Persicobacter psychrovividus: one gene and its partner. The protein of the gene in region 1 binds, or shares a complex with, the protein of each later gene. Links are inferred from orthologs where the notes say so. Each region holds a gene or a part of one and is shown in the gene's direction. Other genes may lie near its edges.

What was found.
Region 2: the proteins of AABK40_RS10880 (region 1) and uvrB are in contact, whole or in part, in a crystal structure (PDB 7EGT), measured with the Thermus thermophilus proteins. The link is inferred for Persicobacter psychrovividus from one-to-one orthologs. Residues at the interface, in WP_096412145.1 of Thermus thermophilus: His654, Arg656, Phe657, Gln666, Asp668, Glu669, Lys680, Arg681, Leu682, Ser683, Lys685, Tyr686, Ala687; in WP_096411307.1 of Thermus thermophilus: Glu23, Leu25, Arg26, Asp27, Gly28, Glu29, Arg30, Phe31, Arg55, Glu326, Asp327, Phe328, Glu379, Ser382, Gln383, His398, Gly400, Arg401.

Annotation. Positions count from the first base shown.
Region 1 is NZ_AP025292.1:2,557,627-2,565,952, reverse strand. Bases 2,830-5,835 are described here. They hold AABK40_RS10880 (ATP-dependent helicase), read left to right. Parts: upstream 2,830-3,183; coding sequence 3,184-5,487; downstream 5,488-5,835. Other genes in these bases: AABK40_RS10875 (DUF4290 domain-containing protein), read left to right, coding at 5,585-5,835. Also shown: AABK40_RS10890 (ligand-binding sensor domain-containing protein), read left to right, coding at 1-1,856; AABK40_RS10885 (DUF3109 family protein), read right to left, coding at 2,219-2,791; more of AABK40_RS10875, read left to right, coding at 5,836-6,295; murA (UDP-N-acetylglucosamine 1-carboxyvinyltransferase), read left to right, coding at 6,492-7,802; AABK40_RS10865 (aminotransferase class I/II-fold pyridoxal phosphate-dependent enzyme), read left to right, coding at 7,937-8,326. UniProt on the Escherichia coli protein: A helicase with DNA-dependent ATPase activity. Unwinds DNA duplexes with 3'-5' polarity. Translocates on single-stranded DNA with 3'-5' polarity. Initiates unwinding more efficiently from a nicked substrate than double-stranded DNA.
Region 2 is NZ_AP025292.1:2,846,686-2,854,921, forward strand. Bases 3,235-6,150 are described here. They hold uvrB (excinuclease ABC subunit UvrB), read left to right. Parts: upstream 3,235-3,641; coding sequence 3,642-5,660; downstream 5,661-6,150. Other genes in these bases: AABK40_RS12220 (shikimate dehydrogenase family protein), read left to right, coding at 3,235-3,620; AABK40_RS12230 (DNA-3-methyladenine glycosylase family protein), read left to right, coding at 5,660-6,150. Outside these bases: AABK40_RS12205 (tetratricopeptide repeat protein), read left to right, coding at 1-957; AABK40_RS12210 (phosphosulfolactate synthase), read left to right, coding at 957-1,742; AABK40_RS12215 (polyprenyl-phosphate transporter), read left to right, coding at 1,880-2,806; more of AABK40_RS12220, read left to right, coding at 2,838-3,234; more of AABK40_RS12230, read left to right, coding at 6,151-6,316; AABK40_RS12235 (NfeD family protein), read left to right, coding at 6,453-6,923; flotillin-like protein FloA, read left to right, coding at 6,920-7,897; AABK40_RS12245 (glycosyltransferase), read right to left, coding at 7,976-8,236. UniProt on the Escherichia coli protein: The UvrABC repair system catalyzes the recognition and processing of DNA lesions. A damage recognition complex composed of 2 UvrA and 2 UvrB subunits scans DNA for abnormalities.

The DNA of each region.
Region 1 (8,326 bases):
TTAAACTATGTGAAAGTGAGGAGCAATTTGAGGAAGCAAATGTGCCTTTACAGCATATTACTGATATGGTAGCAGGTTCCGATGGGGTTTATCTTACGGGAAGAGCTTTTATAAGTGAAGTGAATAAAGAAGGGGAGGATTATGTGACTGAAACAGCCACGACTGTTTTCTTTTTTGATGGGGATGAATCCATTGCTATTAGCGACACAAACAATGTAGGAGCCTCCCTTATGAGTAATAGAGACCTCCTCATGAATTTGAAGATCAATGATAAGGACGAAGTTATTGGGATTTACACCACCTCACCGTCCTTAAGTGTCGATGAAAAAAATTACTTTTTAGTTCAAATACGAGACAAAAAAATGGAGGTGGTTGAGGCAACGACCAAAGAAGCACCTTCAGAAACGGGAAGTAAAGTAAAAAAGCTTTTAGACCAAATTTCATTAGATGGTCTATTTTCAATGCATGACCTTACATTTTATGATGAGGCAGCCCTTATTGCAGATAATGGAACAACTCTTTATTCTTATAAAAATAACACCTGGGAAGAATATTTGGATTTAAAAACCTTCGATGATAGCCAAACCAAGATTAGAGCGATTGAAGGGCTCGGGGATCAGTTGTGGATAGCAACGGATAAGTCTGTCTTTTTATTAAATGGTAAAAAGGTGGTACAACAATTCGATTTAACTAAAGGCCACTTCTTAGGCAAAAACACAAGAATCTACGATATGGTAGCCGACCATCAAGGTAAGATATGGTTTTTAGATGGAGGCTTGCCAAAGAATAACTTTAAGAATGTTACTCCACCGAAAAAGGGATATTCAAACACTGGAATTACACAAGTTAGTTCTATTTCAGCTGGGCCAAATTATGAAATGTTTGCTCCAACATGGAGTCTTGTTAACGATTCTAAGGAATTAGACTTGTTGGCCTCAACAATGCAGGTGGATGGCGAAAATATTCGTTTGGACAAGGCGGTTATTAAGAAGGTAGTCGATGGGAAGGAAGTGGATGTGGTGACCGTTCCGGGCAAAGACTATTTGATGAAACATACTCAGGGTCAAGATGGCACTTTGTTTATTTACGATAAAGATCAAGTGCATCAATATAGTGAAGGAAAATTGACTAAATTATTAGAAGGACAGGACCCTAAATTGGCTAAAGGTTTTAAAGGAGTTTGGAAATTGGCAGACGGGGAAATATGGATTCGTGCGGCTAAGGGAATGTTCGTAATTTCAGTAGATAATTCTGTGCAGTTTTATACCAAGAAGAATGATGGTGGATTACCTACAACTAAGCCATATCAAGTTTTTCAGGCATCAAATGGTGTTAAATACATGAGAACATTGTGGAAAAATTATAAGCAAATTGATGGGCAATGGTTGGATTATAAGTCAGCAGGTAGTGGGTATATTGAAGGCGAAAATGGAGTGGTGTACAGCCCAAGTGGCTCAAGTTATGGGGGGATTTATGAGCAAACGGAAAAAGAAGTCAAAAACATCAAATATAATGAGAAATCGGTGGTGACGATGGAAAGTTATCAGGGTGCGAATGGTGGTGTGTGGTTTATTGGTAACGAAGCGTTTTATTATTTAAAAAATGGAGAGTTAATCAAATTTGATGAGTGGAACTCAACCCTTAGAGGTAGTTGGATAGATGCTGTGATTGTCAAGGATGGAAAGGATTATTTAAAATGCATAATCAAAGATTTTACCCCTCCTAAATCCGCAACACAACAAGTTGTAGAGCCTGTTCCCGTAAAAAAAGAAAAATTTATTTATGGGAAAGAAGTAACCTGGGCAGTATTCAACTCATCGGAAGTGCCGGTGTCAGTTATCGAAGAGGAAGAATAATACCTTGCTAATCGGTTCATGAGAACCAAATCAAGAGTACCAAATCAGTATGGACGTTGCACGTAACGTCCATACCGTGAGGTAGAAAAATAGGCGTGTTAAGGGACCATGATTCCCATGATTTTTTATTGTCCTCTGGGCAGTGTTGGTAACGGAAATATTAAATATAACTTGGTATGGCCTGTCACGAGAGGGACGCTCGCGATAGGTGAAAATCAGTATGGTGTTAGATGTAAATAATTACGTCTTTACGAGATCACGCCAATCAAGCTAATCCTTACTAATCATGCAAATCAGCATCTAAATCAAGACACAAAAAAAAGGCTTACCACACGGTAAGCCTTTTCTATATCTTCAAGCGATTACTTCGCCTCCTCATCCTCAATTTGCTTACACAATTTGCGGTACCATTTTTCACCGTACTTGCGTTCCAATGGTCCCTGCAAAAATTTATAAACCGGTACTTTGAGTTTCTCGCCCAACGTACAGGCGTCGGCGCAGATGTCCCAACGGTCATAGTTCAGTGCATCATACTGGTCGTATTTAGTCACCCGGATCGGGTACAGGTGGCAACTGATTGGCTTATAATAAGAGATTTTCTTGTCCAGATACGCTTGTTCAATCGCACATTTCAAGGTGCCGTCCGCCTCAATATTGGCATAGGCGCATTCTTTCCCGTCAATGATAGGCGTCGAATAGTCGTCCTCCCAATCTTTTACATAAGTACCTTGCTCCTCAACGGCTTTAATGCCTTCCTCAGTCATATAGGGCTTTACCTGCTCATAAACCTCCTCGAGAATAGGAAGTTCCTCAGCCTCTAATGGTGCACCGAGGTCGCCCTCAACACAACATGCGCCTTTACATTTACTAAGATCGCAAACAAATTTTTGTTCTTTGATATCGTCGCTGATGACCTGATTATCGATTACGATCATTTTTATATTTTTAAATGAATGATTATTCTGTCTGTTGTAATGCCTTCGCAGCAAGATGATTACCCGAGGGGAGCATCCTGGCGCGGAAAGGAAACCGTGCAAATTTAATGCAAATTTGTGATTATATCGTATTTTGTTGGTGGAGACCTGTAATTTTAGCTTTTGCTGAAACCAAAGACCTTCAGCGATTTGTTGAATTGCTGGCAGTGGAGCCAACCTCCCAGGCTCACAGCGCCCACCATGGGCGTTCCCTGAAAAGAGAACTCCTCCGGGACCAATAAAGTTAGCCTGCCCCTGGTGGAATACCACCTTCCACGAATGAGAATAATCCCGCCAAAAGCGTTATATTTGTTTTTTGGCCATTGAATATTAATCACGATTACGCAAACGAAATGAATTATTTGGATCTACTGAATGCACCACAGCGAGAGGGTGTAGTGAATACTGAAGGAGCAACGATGATTATCGCTGGGGCAGGATCAGGGAAAACGAGGGTGCTGACCTTCCGGATTGCCCACCTGATGCGCGCTCATGGGGTGGATCCATTCTCAATCATGTCGCTGACCTTTACCAATAAGGCGGCACGTGAAATGCGCGAGCGTATTGAAAAGGAAGTGGGGAATGAGGCCCGCAACCTTTGGATGGGGACTTTTCACTCGGTATTTGCCAAAATTTTGCGCTTTGAGTGTGAAAAGCTCGGCTATCCGTCCAACTTCACCATCTACGATGCGGACGATACCAAATCCTTGATCAAGACGATTGTCAAAGAAATGCAACTGGACGACAAGGTGTATAAAGCCAATGCCGTTTACAGCCGTATTTCCAATGCCAAAAATAACCTCATCGATTTTAATCAGTACCTCAAAAATCCGATGTTTAAGGCCGATGATGAGGCCGCCAAGCGCCCATTGTTAGGGGAGATTTATAAACGATATGTGATCCGCTGTTTCAAGGCGGGAGCGATGGATTTTGATGATCTGCTGTTCAATACCAATGTATTGTTCCGCGACCATCCCGATGTTTTGCATAAATATCAGCATCGTTTCAAATATATTCTGGTCGATGAGTTTCAGGATACCAACGTTTCGCAATACCTGATTGTCAAAAAACTCGCAGGGGTGCATCAGAATATCTGTGTGGTAGGTGATGATGCCCAGTCGATTTATGCATTCCGTGGTGCCAATATTCAGAATATCCTGAATTTTGAAAAGGATTTTCCTGAGGTAAAAACCATTAAGCTGGAGCAGAATTACAGATCGACAAGCACGATTGTAAATGCGGCCAATGGGGTGATCGCCAAAAACCAGGGACAGATTGAAAAGGACGTCTGGACGGCCAATGCGGAAGGGGACAAAATTGACTTGGTGCAAGCCTCTTCGGATAGTGAAGAAGCCCGCTTGATTGCCCAGGGGATTTTTGAATCCAAAATGACCCATCAGTGGCATAACGAGGATTTTGCCATCCTCTATCGTACCAATGCGCAGTCACGTTCTCTGGAGGAAGCTTTGCGCCGTGCGAACTTGAAATATAAGATCGTTGGTGGCCTTTCCTTTTATCAGCGTCGGGAAATTAAGGACCTGATCGCTTATTTCCGTGTCGCCCTGAATCCCAACGATGAGCAGGCGGTCGTGCGCTCGATCAATTTGCCCAAGCGTGGTATTGGACCCGGTACGGTAGATAAAATTCGGGTATATGCCGCAGAGCAAAACGTTGAATTGTGGACAGCCCTTCAGCAGTGCCGTGTTTTCCTTCCCGGACGGGCAGCCAATGCGGTAGACGGCTATGTTACGCTGATCAAATCCATGCAAATTGATGTCGAGAAATTCAATGCTTTCGAGGCGGCACAAAAAGTAGCCAAAGCTTCGGGATTGATGCGTGCATTGTTCGAAGATAAGACCGTCGAGGGGGTGAGCCGTTATGAAAACGTGCAGGAATTGCTCAATGCGGTCAAAGAGTTTGTCGATAACGAAGAAAATGAGGATAAAACCTTGGATGCATTCCTGCAAGAAGTATCTTTACTCACAGGAGTGGATCAGGCCAAGGACGATGATCCGGACGTGATCACGCTGATGACCATCCACATGGCGAAAGGGCTTGAATTCAAGCATGTTTTTGTTACCGGTATGGAAGAGGAATTATTTCCCTCGACCATGATGATGGCCTCAAGAGATGATTTGGAGGAGGAACGCCGTTTGTTTTATGTGGCCATAACACGTGCCGAGCAAAAATTAACACTTTCTTTTGCAATGAATCGCTACCGATTTGGTAAATTGGTCAATTGTGAGCCTTCACGCTTTTTAGAAGAGGTGGATTCGAACTTGCTCAACGTGGCCAAAAAGACCCGACAGGTGAGTTTCAATGATGCTGCACCAAGCGTTAACCCTTCTGGGCTGGGGTCAAACTTCATGAACAGCAAGGGAACATCCGGAGCGCAGTATGCTAAAAACCTCGTCAATAATAATCCATTGGCCAACCGCAAAAGTCCGCAGGTAGATCATAAGCCGTCATCAGGATTTACACCAAGTGATCCGAGTCTGCTGGCCGTAGGGCAAAAAGTAGAACATCTTAAGTTTGGCTTCGGAAAGGTTGTCCGGCTTGATTTGAACGGTGCGGCACCAAAAGCACAAGTGAACTTTGAACTGGTAGGAGATAAAACCCTGCTGCTGAGTTTTGCCAAGCTGCATATTGTGGAGTAAAGGCAAGCAATTTTTTTAATAGATTATCGTGTTTGTTTTGCGCCAACGGCTTTGCCATTGCGTAACTCATCCTAAAGCAAAGAAAATATTCAGATATATGCATAATTACAATACCACCAAATCCGAAATCTTACAAAAGGAATATGGTCGTAATATTCAGGAGCTTGCTGCTCATGTAGTCAGTATTGAAGATCGACAAGAGCGCACCAAAGCCGCTTTTGCACTGATTCACCTGATGAAGGAGCTGACCCCAAATAAAATGAAGGACTCTCCGGAATATGCGCAACGTCTTTGGGATGATTTGTACATCATTACTGATTTCAAGCTTGATGTTGACGCTCCTTTTGAGTGTCCAGAGCCAGCAAGCATCCACAAAAAGCCACAAACGGTCCCTTACTTGGGTGGGCAGCCTCGCTACCGACACTATGGCCGTAATATCGAAAACATGATTGCCAAGGCTTCGGAAATTGAAGACGAGGAAGAGCTGATCGGGGCAGTGGTAACGATCGGGAAGCTGATGAAAATCTTCTACCTGCAATGGAACCGTGATAATGTCGATGATCGTCTGATTTTGGATGATATCAAGCGGATCTCCCGAGGGAGTGTCAAGTTTGATAACGACAAAATTCTTGAAGATAACCTTTTGGCCAGCAGTGGAACACCAAACAGGACTGGCAGAAACTTTTCCAATAACAACCGCCGGAGAAACTTCTCCAATGATCGCCGCAACAATAACAACAACAGAAACAGCGGGCAGAACAGGGGAGGCCAAGGGAAAGGCAACAACTACCGAAAAAGAAAAAATTAATTATATTAAAAAAGGAGGCCGAAACAGCCTCCTTTTTTTTAGATTTGTCCCTTCAAAAAATATGCAGCTTTTATCTTCGGAAATTCATACATTCAGTCGGAGATCCCCAATTTCTTGTTTAACTTATTACAAAGCATTCGGGTGGCAGCATAGGCTTTGCTAAATTTGTTTTAAGACTCAATAATCATAAAAATCCATGGCAGCATTCAAAATAGAGGGTGGCGCATCACTGAGCGGTGAGATCACTCCTCAGGGCGCAAAGAATGAGGCACTGCAAATTCTAAGTGCAGTTCTGTTGACCTCAGAACCTGTAACCATCCACAATATTCCCAATATCAGGGATGTCAATAAGCAAATCGAATTGCTGAAGGATTTCGGCGTAAAAGTCGATCAGCTTGAAGAAAAAGGCAGTTACCGATTTGAGGCCTCAGGGGTTGACCTGAAATTCCTCGAAACAGAAACATTCCGCAGCAAGGCCTCCTCCTTGCGTGGATCCATTATGCTGATAGGCCCACTGTTGGCGCGTTTCGGTGAAGCACAAATGCCTCAGCCTGGTGGTGATAAAATTGGCCGCCGCCGTCTTGATACCCACTTTATAGGACTGAAGCAACTCGGGGCAAACTTTGATTTTGATGCACAGCGCCATCGTTATTTCGTGAAAGCGGAGCAGCTTACGGGCAAGTATATTCTTCTGGATGAAGCCTCTGTAACAGGAACTGCCAATTTGGTAATGGCGGCCGTACTTGCAAAAGGAAAAACAACCATTTACAATGCCGCTTGTGAGCCTTACTTGCAGCAGTTGTGCAAAATGCTCAACCGTATGGGTGCCAACATCTCAGGCATCGGGTCCAATTTGCTGGAAATCGAAGGGGTCGAGGTACTTGGTGGTACCACACATACCCTGCTTCCTGACATGATTGAGATTGGGAGCTTTATTGGCCTCGCTGCCATGACGAAGTCCGAAATTACCATCAAAAATGTACGTATCGATCAATTGGGTTTAATCCCAAATACGTTCCGAAAACTGGGTATTCGCATTGAAGAAAAAGGGGACGATCTTTTTATTCCTGCTCAGGAACATTATGAGATTGATACCTTCATTGATGGCTCAATCCTGACCATCGCCGATGCTATCTGGCCGGGCTTCACCCCTGATTTGCTGTCCATTCTATTGGTGGTGGCAACGCAGGCGAAAGGTACCGTACTGATTCACCAGAAAATGTTTGAGTCCCGTTTGTTCTTTACCGATAAACTGATCGACATGGGGGCGCAGATCATCCTTTGTGATCCTCACAGGGCTACTGTTATTGGCCTGGATAGAAAATATCCGCTCCGTGGTATTCGCATGACCAGCCCGGATATCCGTGCCGGAGTTTCTTTGCTGATTGCCGCCCTTTCGGCCACAGGTACCAGCGTGATCGACAATGTAGAGCAGATTGACCGCGGTTATCAGGACATCGATGAACGCTTGCGTGCATTGGGTGCGAAAATCGAAAGGATCAACTAATTTGTTGTAAATAAAAACATTACTCTTATAGAAATTGAAAGGCTTCTACCCTCATCATTTTGGGTATGAAGCTTTTTTGTGTACCTTTGTGGCTTATTTGAAAAGCATTTTTTCGTTGATTAAAAATATTCTATATGGATTTATTTGCTAAGTGTGATGCAAAAAACACGCCTCTTGGAAAATACTCAGATGTAGACGAAGGTTACTACATGTTTCCTAAGTTGGAAGGGGAGATTGGTCCTCGTATGAACTTCCAAGGCCGTCAGGTATTGAACTGGTCGTTGAACAATTATTTGGGTTTGGCGAACGATCCTGAGGTGCGTAAGGCGGATGCTGATGCTACTGCAAACTGGGGATTAGCATACCCAATGGGTGCGCGTATCATGTCTGGAAATACCACTAAGCACGAGCAGTTGGAGCGTGAGTTGGCGGATTTCGTAGGGAAGGAAGATTGTTTCTTGCTGAACTTCGGTTACCAAGGGGTAGTATCAATTATTGATGCGGTATTGGACCGTCGCGATGTC
Region 2 (8,236 bases), 290 kb from region 1 along the record:
CAGGAAGCCATTAATCGCTTCAATCAAGCCCTTGAAACGGACCCTAAACTTGATGGGGCCTGGCTGGATTTAGGCTACAACCTTGAAATGGTGGACCGCCCTGAAGATGCCAAAAAATGTTACGAGCACTTCCTGAATCTCGACCCTTTCTCCTCTACGGCCTGGTTTAACCTTGGCGTGGTATGTTGCAGGCTCGAAGACATGGAAAGAGCCATTGAAGCTTATGACTTTGCCCGTACCCTTGAGGAGGATTTCGCTTCGGCGCATTTCAACCTGGGGAATGTGTATATGAATGTTGAGCAATTTGACAAAGCTGCCCAATGCTACCAGACGGTTCTTGACCTTGAAGGCAGCTCGGGAGAAACCTTTTGTTACCTGGGTGCCGCCCTGGAACACCAGGGGCTTACTCAAAAGGCCGTGAAAAAATACAAAGCCGCCGTTGATTTTGACAAAGAATACGACGACGCCTGGTTTGGGCTGGCCTCCTGCGCCATCAAAATGAAAAAACCGGCAGAAGCCAAGCATTTTGTTGGAAAAGCACTGGATCTTACGCAGGACAAGCCCGTGTACTGGCTTATTGCCGCTGAAGCGGAACGTTTGCTCGGGAATGTCGAGGCTGCCGAGAAATGCTTCAGAAGTGCCAAAACCTATGGAGGTATCACTGAAGAGTTGTACATTCACTGGTCAATGATGTATTACCAATGCAATGATTTGCAACAAGCCTACAACAAAATATCCGAAGGCCTTGTAGATCTGAAAGATAATGCCAAGCTCAACTTTATTGCTGCGGCATACCTTTTGCTTAATCATCATTACGAACAAGCGATCGAGTACCTGAAAACAGGTTTGGAACTCGATCAAGGCAAGTTCGATTCCCTTTTGGATTTCTTCCCTTCGCGGAAAACCCAAAAGGCTTTATTTGAATTTATTAATCAGTATAGAAAAGATCATATATAATGAACTACTTTTTGAAGGATATCCCTGAAAGGACTCAAAAACCGAGACAATCGGGCTGTACAATGGTCATGGACAAAGGCCTTAGCCTTAGACAAGTCGAGGACTTTTTGAGCAGTGCTGGAGCATACACAGATATCGTGAAGTTGGGATTCGGGACATCCGCGGTTACGCCTAACCTTCAGGAAAAAATCAACCTGTACAAAGAAGCGGGTATTCCTACCTATTTCGGTGGAACACTTTTCGAGGCTTTCCTTGTACGTGGCCAGTTTGAAGATTATGTGCGCACCTTGCATAAATTTGGTGTTGAGCATGTAGAGGTTTCTGACGGATCTATTGAATTGCCGCACGATGTAAAGTGTGAGTACATTCATAAGCTTTCAAAGGAGTTCACCGTACTTTCTGAAGTAGGCTCTAAAGATGCTGAAAAGATTATCCCTCCATACAAATGGATTCAGTTCATGCAGGCTGAGCTTGACGCTGGCGCATGGAAGGTGATCGGCGAGGCCCGTGAGGGAGGAAATGTGGGTCTTTTCCGTTCTTCAGGAGAGGTACGCTCAGGATTGGTAGAAGAAATTTTGACAAAAATTCCTTCAGAAAAAATCATCTGGGAAGCCCCTCAAAAAACACAGCAGGTATGGTTCATCAAACTTTGTGGCCCGAATGTAAATGTTGGAAACATTGCGCCTAACGAGGTTATTCCATTGGAAACAATCCGTTTGGGACTCCGTGGCGATACCTTTATGGATTTTCTATCCAATAAAAACTTTGAAGAAACGATCATCTAAAGCTCTTTTCTTGCACAATATTGAAGCGATCTGTCATTGGCAGATCGCTTTTTTATTTTCCATTCCTTGATCATTTAGGTATATTTATCCTTCATAAACACAGCAAGGCTCTTGCTCAATGTATAATTTACGAATTCATGAAATCCCAAATTACACTTTTTCTTAAAGGAGTCGCCATGGGCGCTGCCGATGTTGTCCCTGGCGTATCAGGAGGAACCATTGCCTTTATCACTGGCATTTACGAAACCCTGATCAACAGCATTAAATCGGTCAATGCTACCGCCCTGAAATTGCTGTTTTCTTTCCAGCTCAAAGCTTTTTGGGAATACATTAACGGAACATTTTTACTGATCCTGTTCGCGGGTATTGCCACAAGCGTACTCTCTTTGGCCAAACTGATCACCTACCTGCTCGAACACCACCCGATCCCAATCTGGTCATGCTTCTTTGGGCTGATCATCATATCGGCAATTTTAGTCGGCAAGCAAATCAGAAAATGGTCTGTCCCTGTATTACTGACAGGAATCGCAGGTATTGCGATAGCCTATTTTGTAACCGTAGCTACACCTACAAGCACCCCAGAAAACTATGGCTTTATCTTTTTATCGGGCGCCATTGCCATATGTGCAATGATACTCCCAGGAATTTCTGGAAGTTTTTTGTTGTTAATTCTCGGAAAATACGCTTTTATATTAAACGCGATTAAGAATTTACAATTGGACGTCATTGCTGTCTTTGGTGCAGGCTGTGTCCTCGGTTTGGCGTTATTCAGCCGTTTTATCTCCTGGTTACTTTCCAAATACCACGATTTAGCGGTAGCGCTGCTGTCTGGCTTCATGATCGGCTCCCTGAACAAAGTGTGGCCGTGGAAAGAAGTGCTTTCAACACGCATCAACAGCCACGGGGAAGAAGTAGCCCTGATCACCAAAAATATTTTACCAAGCACCTATGGACAACATGCCAATCCGCAAACACTGGTTGCGATCATTTGTATTGTGGGGGCTATTGCATTGGTGTTCGGATTGGATTATTTTGCTTCAAGAAGCAATACCAAACAAGCATAGCGCATTGTCCTAAACCTTTTAATTCAACCCTATGAAACTTTTAGGCCTTATTGGAGAAACCCTCGACTACTCTTTCTCAGAAAAATATTTTACAGAAAAATTCAAGAAAGAAGATATTGAGGGTTTTGACTACAAACTATTTGAAATTCCTAACATTGAATCTTTCCCTGAACTGTTGGAAACCAACCCCAATTTTGCAGGGATCAATGTTACGATTCCATACAAAAACGACATTATCCCGTACTTGAAATCCCTCGATGAAAGTGCCCAGAAAATTGGTGCCGTAAATGTGATTAAATTTACAGATCAGGGGCTTGTTGGTTATAACTCCGACTATTATGGCTTCAGGAATTCCGTCACGAAATGGATCGGGGAAAACCTCAGCAATATTACCGATGCGCTCGTATTGGGCACCGGAGGCGCTTCAAAGGCCGTTCGCGTTGCTTTAACCGATATGGGGATCAATGTGAAAATGGTATCAAGAGATCCGCAGAAAGCAGACTATACCTATAAAGCGCTGAAAGAAAACCCTGAATTGGTTGCCACACACACTCTGATTGTCAATACCACGCCCCTGGGCACCGCACCCAACGAACTTGACAAGGTTGATTTGCCTTACGAAGCCCTAACCTCCAAGCATTATTTGTACGATGTGGTGTATAATCCGGAGATTACAGCCTTTATGCAAGAAGGATTACGCAAAGGAGGGAAGGCCAAAAATGGGTACGAAATGTTAGTACTTCAGGCAGAGAAAAGCTGGGAGATTTGGCTGGATGGCCAAACGCCTGTAGCCCCACAAAGCGAAACAACATAATTTAGATTCACCAATAGGAAAATGGAGTTTAAACTGACCTCAGAGTATAAGCCAATGGGCGACCAGCCTCAGGCAATTGCAGAACTTACCCAGGGCCTTGCCAATCAGGAGCGTTTTCAGACCCTGCTCGGTGCAACAGGTACGGGAAAGACCTTCACCATGGCCAATGTGATCGCCCAGTCGGGGAAGCCCACATTGGTATTGGCGCACAATAAAACTTTGGCGGCTCAGCTTTATGGCGAGTTTAAGCAGTTTTTCCCCGAAAATGCGGTGGAATACTTCATTTCCTATTATGACTATTACCAACCCGAAGCCTACATTGCGGCCACCAATACCTTCATTGAGAAAGACCTGATGATCAATGAAGAAATTGAAAAATTGCGATTAAAGGCCACCTCGCAGCTTTTAACAGGCCGCAGGGATGTGATTGTTGTCGCTTCGGTATCCTGTATTTATGGTATCGGTAACCCCGAAGAGTTTGGCAAAAATGTGCTCTCTTTCAAAGTCGGAGACAGCGTGCCGAGAAATCAGTTTTTGTTTGCGCTCGTGGATATTCTTTATAGCCGCACTGAAGGGGAATTCCGTCGGGGAACTTTCAGGGTAAAGGGCGATACCGTGGATATCTATCTCGCCTATGCCGATTTTGCCTACCGATTCTACTTTTGGGGAGATGAAATTGAGGCCATTCAGACCATCGACCCAGCATCTGGCAGAAAAATTTCCGATGAAACCGCCACCACCATCTTTCCTGCCAACCTTTTTGTTACAGGCAAAGACACCATACAGGAGGCTATCAAGCAAATTCAGGATGATATGGTCAAGCAGATTCGCTTCTTTGATGAAGAAGGCCGACCAGAAGAATCCAAGCGTATTCAGGAACGTACAGAATTCGATCTGGAGATGATCCGTGAGCTGGGCTATTGTTCGGGCGTCGAAAACTATTCCCGCTATTTCGACCGACGACAACCTGGCCAGCGCCCCTTCTGCCTGCTGGATTATTTCCCCGACGATTATTTGATTATGATTGATGAAAGCCACGTAACCTTGCCTCAGGTACGCGCCATGTATGGTGGCGACCGTGCGCGTAAAGTAAACCTGGTAGATTATGGCTGGCGGCTACCAGCAGCAATGGATAACCGTCCGCTGAAGTTTGAAGAATTTGAAGGGATGATTAACCAGATGGTCTTTGTCTCCGCCACACCTGCAGATTACGAACTCCGCCAGTCTGACGGCGTTATTGTGGAGCAGATCATTCGACCAACAGGGCTGCTGGATCCCAAAATTGAGGTGCGCCCATCCATCAATCAGATTGATGATTTGATGGAGGAAATCGACAATCGAATCCAACGTGATGAGCGAACGTTGGTAACGACCTTGACCAAGCGAATGGCGGAAGAGTTGACCAAGTTCCTTGAGCGTGCCAATATTAAATGTGCATACATACACTCGGAAGTCAAAACCCTCGACAGGGTGGAAATTCTGCGTGAATTACGCCTCGGTACTTACGATGTGCTCGTTGGGGTAAACTTGTTAAGAGAAGGCCTTGATCTGCCAGAAGTTTCCCTGGTAGCCATTCTTGATGCTGATAAAGAAGGCTTCCTGCGCTCTACAAAATCCCTGATTCAGACCATTGGCCGAGCCGCCCGTAATGAGGATGGTACGGTGATTATGTATGCCGACAAAATGACCGATTCCATGAATACGGCCATTGAGGAAACCAACCGACGACGTTCAATTCAGCAAGCCTACAATGAGGAACATGGCATCACGCCGAAAACGATACGTAAATCTCGTGAGGAAATTCTCGGGCAAACCAAAGTGGCTGATAATAAAAAAGAGGCACAAGAATATTATGTAGAGGAAAACCAGCCTTCACTTGCCGCCGACCCTGTTTTGCAGTATGCGAAAAAGGAGGACATCGAAAAGATGATCGCCAAAACACAGAAAGAAATGGAAAAAGCGGCCAAAGCACTCGACTTTATCGCTGCCGCAAAATTGCGGGATGAACTCTTCGCCCTCAAAGCCCAGCTGGAGAAATAATGCGGTTCAAAATCCCAAATCGAGCTGTTGACCACCTGAAGCAAATTCCTGAAATGGCTTTACTGATTCAGCATTGCCCCAATTATGCCCCCAGGGAGATCATCAAAGATCCCTTTGAGGGCATGGTTTACAACATCATCTTTCAGCAAATTTCCTTCGAAGCTGGCCTGACTGTTTTCAAACGCTTCTCCCGTTTATTCCCTCAGGGCATTACCCCTACACACCTGCTGGCCATACCCACAGATCAATTACAGGCCTGTGGTTTATCTTTCAGAAAAGTGGCCTACTGCCAGAATATTGCACAGGCATTTCTTAAAAAGCCCCTTTTTTTCAGTCGTCAGAACTTACTGACAGAAGACACCGAAACCATCAGCACTAAACTACAAAGCATCAAGGGAGTTGGCCAATGGACGGTTCAAATGTTCCTGATGTTTACCTTACAAAAAGAAGATGTTCGTGCTTTTGGAGATTTGGCCATCAGAAAAGGCATCGCATGGCTCATGCAATCCGATGGCGAACTCAGCAGAACAGACTTCAAAAAATTCACGGACCGTTGCGCACCTTACAATACGTATGCACATTTCTTCCTCTGGGAAATAACCCTGCAGCAGTTCTTTAAGTACCCCAGTATTTTTCACCTTCCTATCCAACAATAATCATATTACTTAGATTATTATTCCCCCTAAATAATCAATCCCCGATTTTCGGGCTAAATCCTTTCAAAAACGGCCCGCTATTCTAAAAATATTTCAATAAAGACTTATATTGACAGTACATTAATTCAACTCCTTTATGCTGTTAATTGCGCTATTAATTATTGTCGGAATTATCCTTTTGCTCGTAGAAGTCATCTTCGTTCCTGGAACTACTTTTGTGGGCGTAATCGGGGCTATTGCCGTGATTTTCGGGATTTATCTTTCCTACACTGAGTTAGGCACAAGTGCTGGTCATTGGGTATTGGCAGGCTCTTCAGTGGTAGGCATCATCCTATCTATTTATGCCTTTCAGTCCAAACCATGGTTGAAAATGTCTAACCAATCGTCTGTTGAAGGTCGTGTCAATACTCGGGATGCTATCGGGCTGATGATCGGACAAGAAGGCTTGACCACTTCTGCCTTGAAACCTGTAGGCAAAGCACTCTTTGGTGAAACCGAAGAGGAGGTCAGTACCCGAGGGCTATTTCTGGAGGCTGGCACAGCCATCGAAATCATTGAAATTTATAAAAACAAAATAATTGTTCAACCTTTAAAAATTAAAGAATGACACCATTTGCTCCTATTATCGCGATATTACTCGGGATATTTTTATTTTTTATTATTCTATATTTTATCCCAGTAAACCTATGGATTACTGCGCTATTCTCTGGGGTGAGAATTAGTCTTGGCGAATTGGTAGCAATGCGTATTCGTAAAGTGCCACCAAGCATTATCGTTAATCCTTTGATTACGGCCACAAAAGCAGGATTGAAAATTTCCACCAATGATCTGGAAACCCACTACCTTGCGGGTGGTGATGTGCAGAATATCGTACGTGCACTAATTTCTGCGGACAAAGCCAATATCGGATTGAACTTCAAATCAGCTACTGCTATTGACCTTGCGGGTAGAGATGTATTTGAAGCCGTACAGATTTCCGTAAATCCTAAAGTGATCACCACGCCAAAAGTAGCTGCTGTAGCTGCCGATGGTATTCAGTTGATTGCCACTGCCCGTGTAACGGTTCGTGCCAACATTCAGCAGTATGTCGGTGGTGCTGGTGAAGATACTATCCTCGCTCGTGTGGGTGAAGGTATCGTAACCTCGATTGGTTCCGCTCAGTCTCATAAAGAAGTATTGGAAAACCCTGATAAGATTTCAAAACTCGTATTGCAACGCGGTTTGGATGCAGGGACTGCTTTCGAGATTTTGTCGATTGATATTGCAGATGTAGATGTAGGAAAGAACATCGGTGCGATATTACAGACTGATCAGGCACAAGCCGATTTGAAGGTCGCGGAAGCAAAAGCGGAAGAGCGCCGCGCAATGGCTGTTGCTGAAGAGCAGGAGATGAAGGCTAAAACACAAGAAGCCCGCTCTAAAGTAATTCAGGCAGAAACCTCTATTCCATTGGCCATTGCGGAAGCTTTCAGAAATGGCAACCTTGGCGTAATGGATTATTACAAATTCCAGAATATTCAGGCGGACACGGACATGCGTCGTTCAATTTCTGATGATGATGATTCATCTACCGATAAATAATCGGTCATAAAACTAAAAAACGGCAAGCCTCATTTGAAGCTTGCCGTTTTTTTTGGTCTGAACATTGGCTGCTCAGGCTTATTTTTTCAATCGACTGATCGCAAGATTATGCGCTTTATCGTAATGGTGAATCAGGTTATGCCAGTCAAAGAAAGTAGAGTTATGCTCTGTTTTGTTTCTTTGAGAAATTCGCTGGCGACGATCCATTTTAATGAATTTATGCAGCTTATAAGCCAACTGGTCTGCTCCTGCATCAAAATTGGCATTCTTCCTGTCAATAACGTAAATCCCTTTTTCTTCGTGATCCTGCAAGTTGTTCACTACATAATCACCAAAACC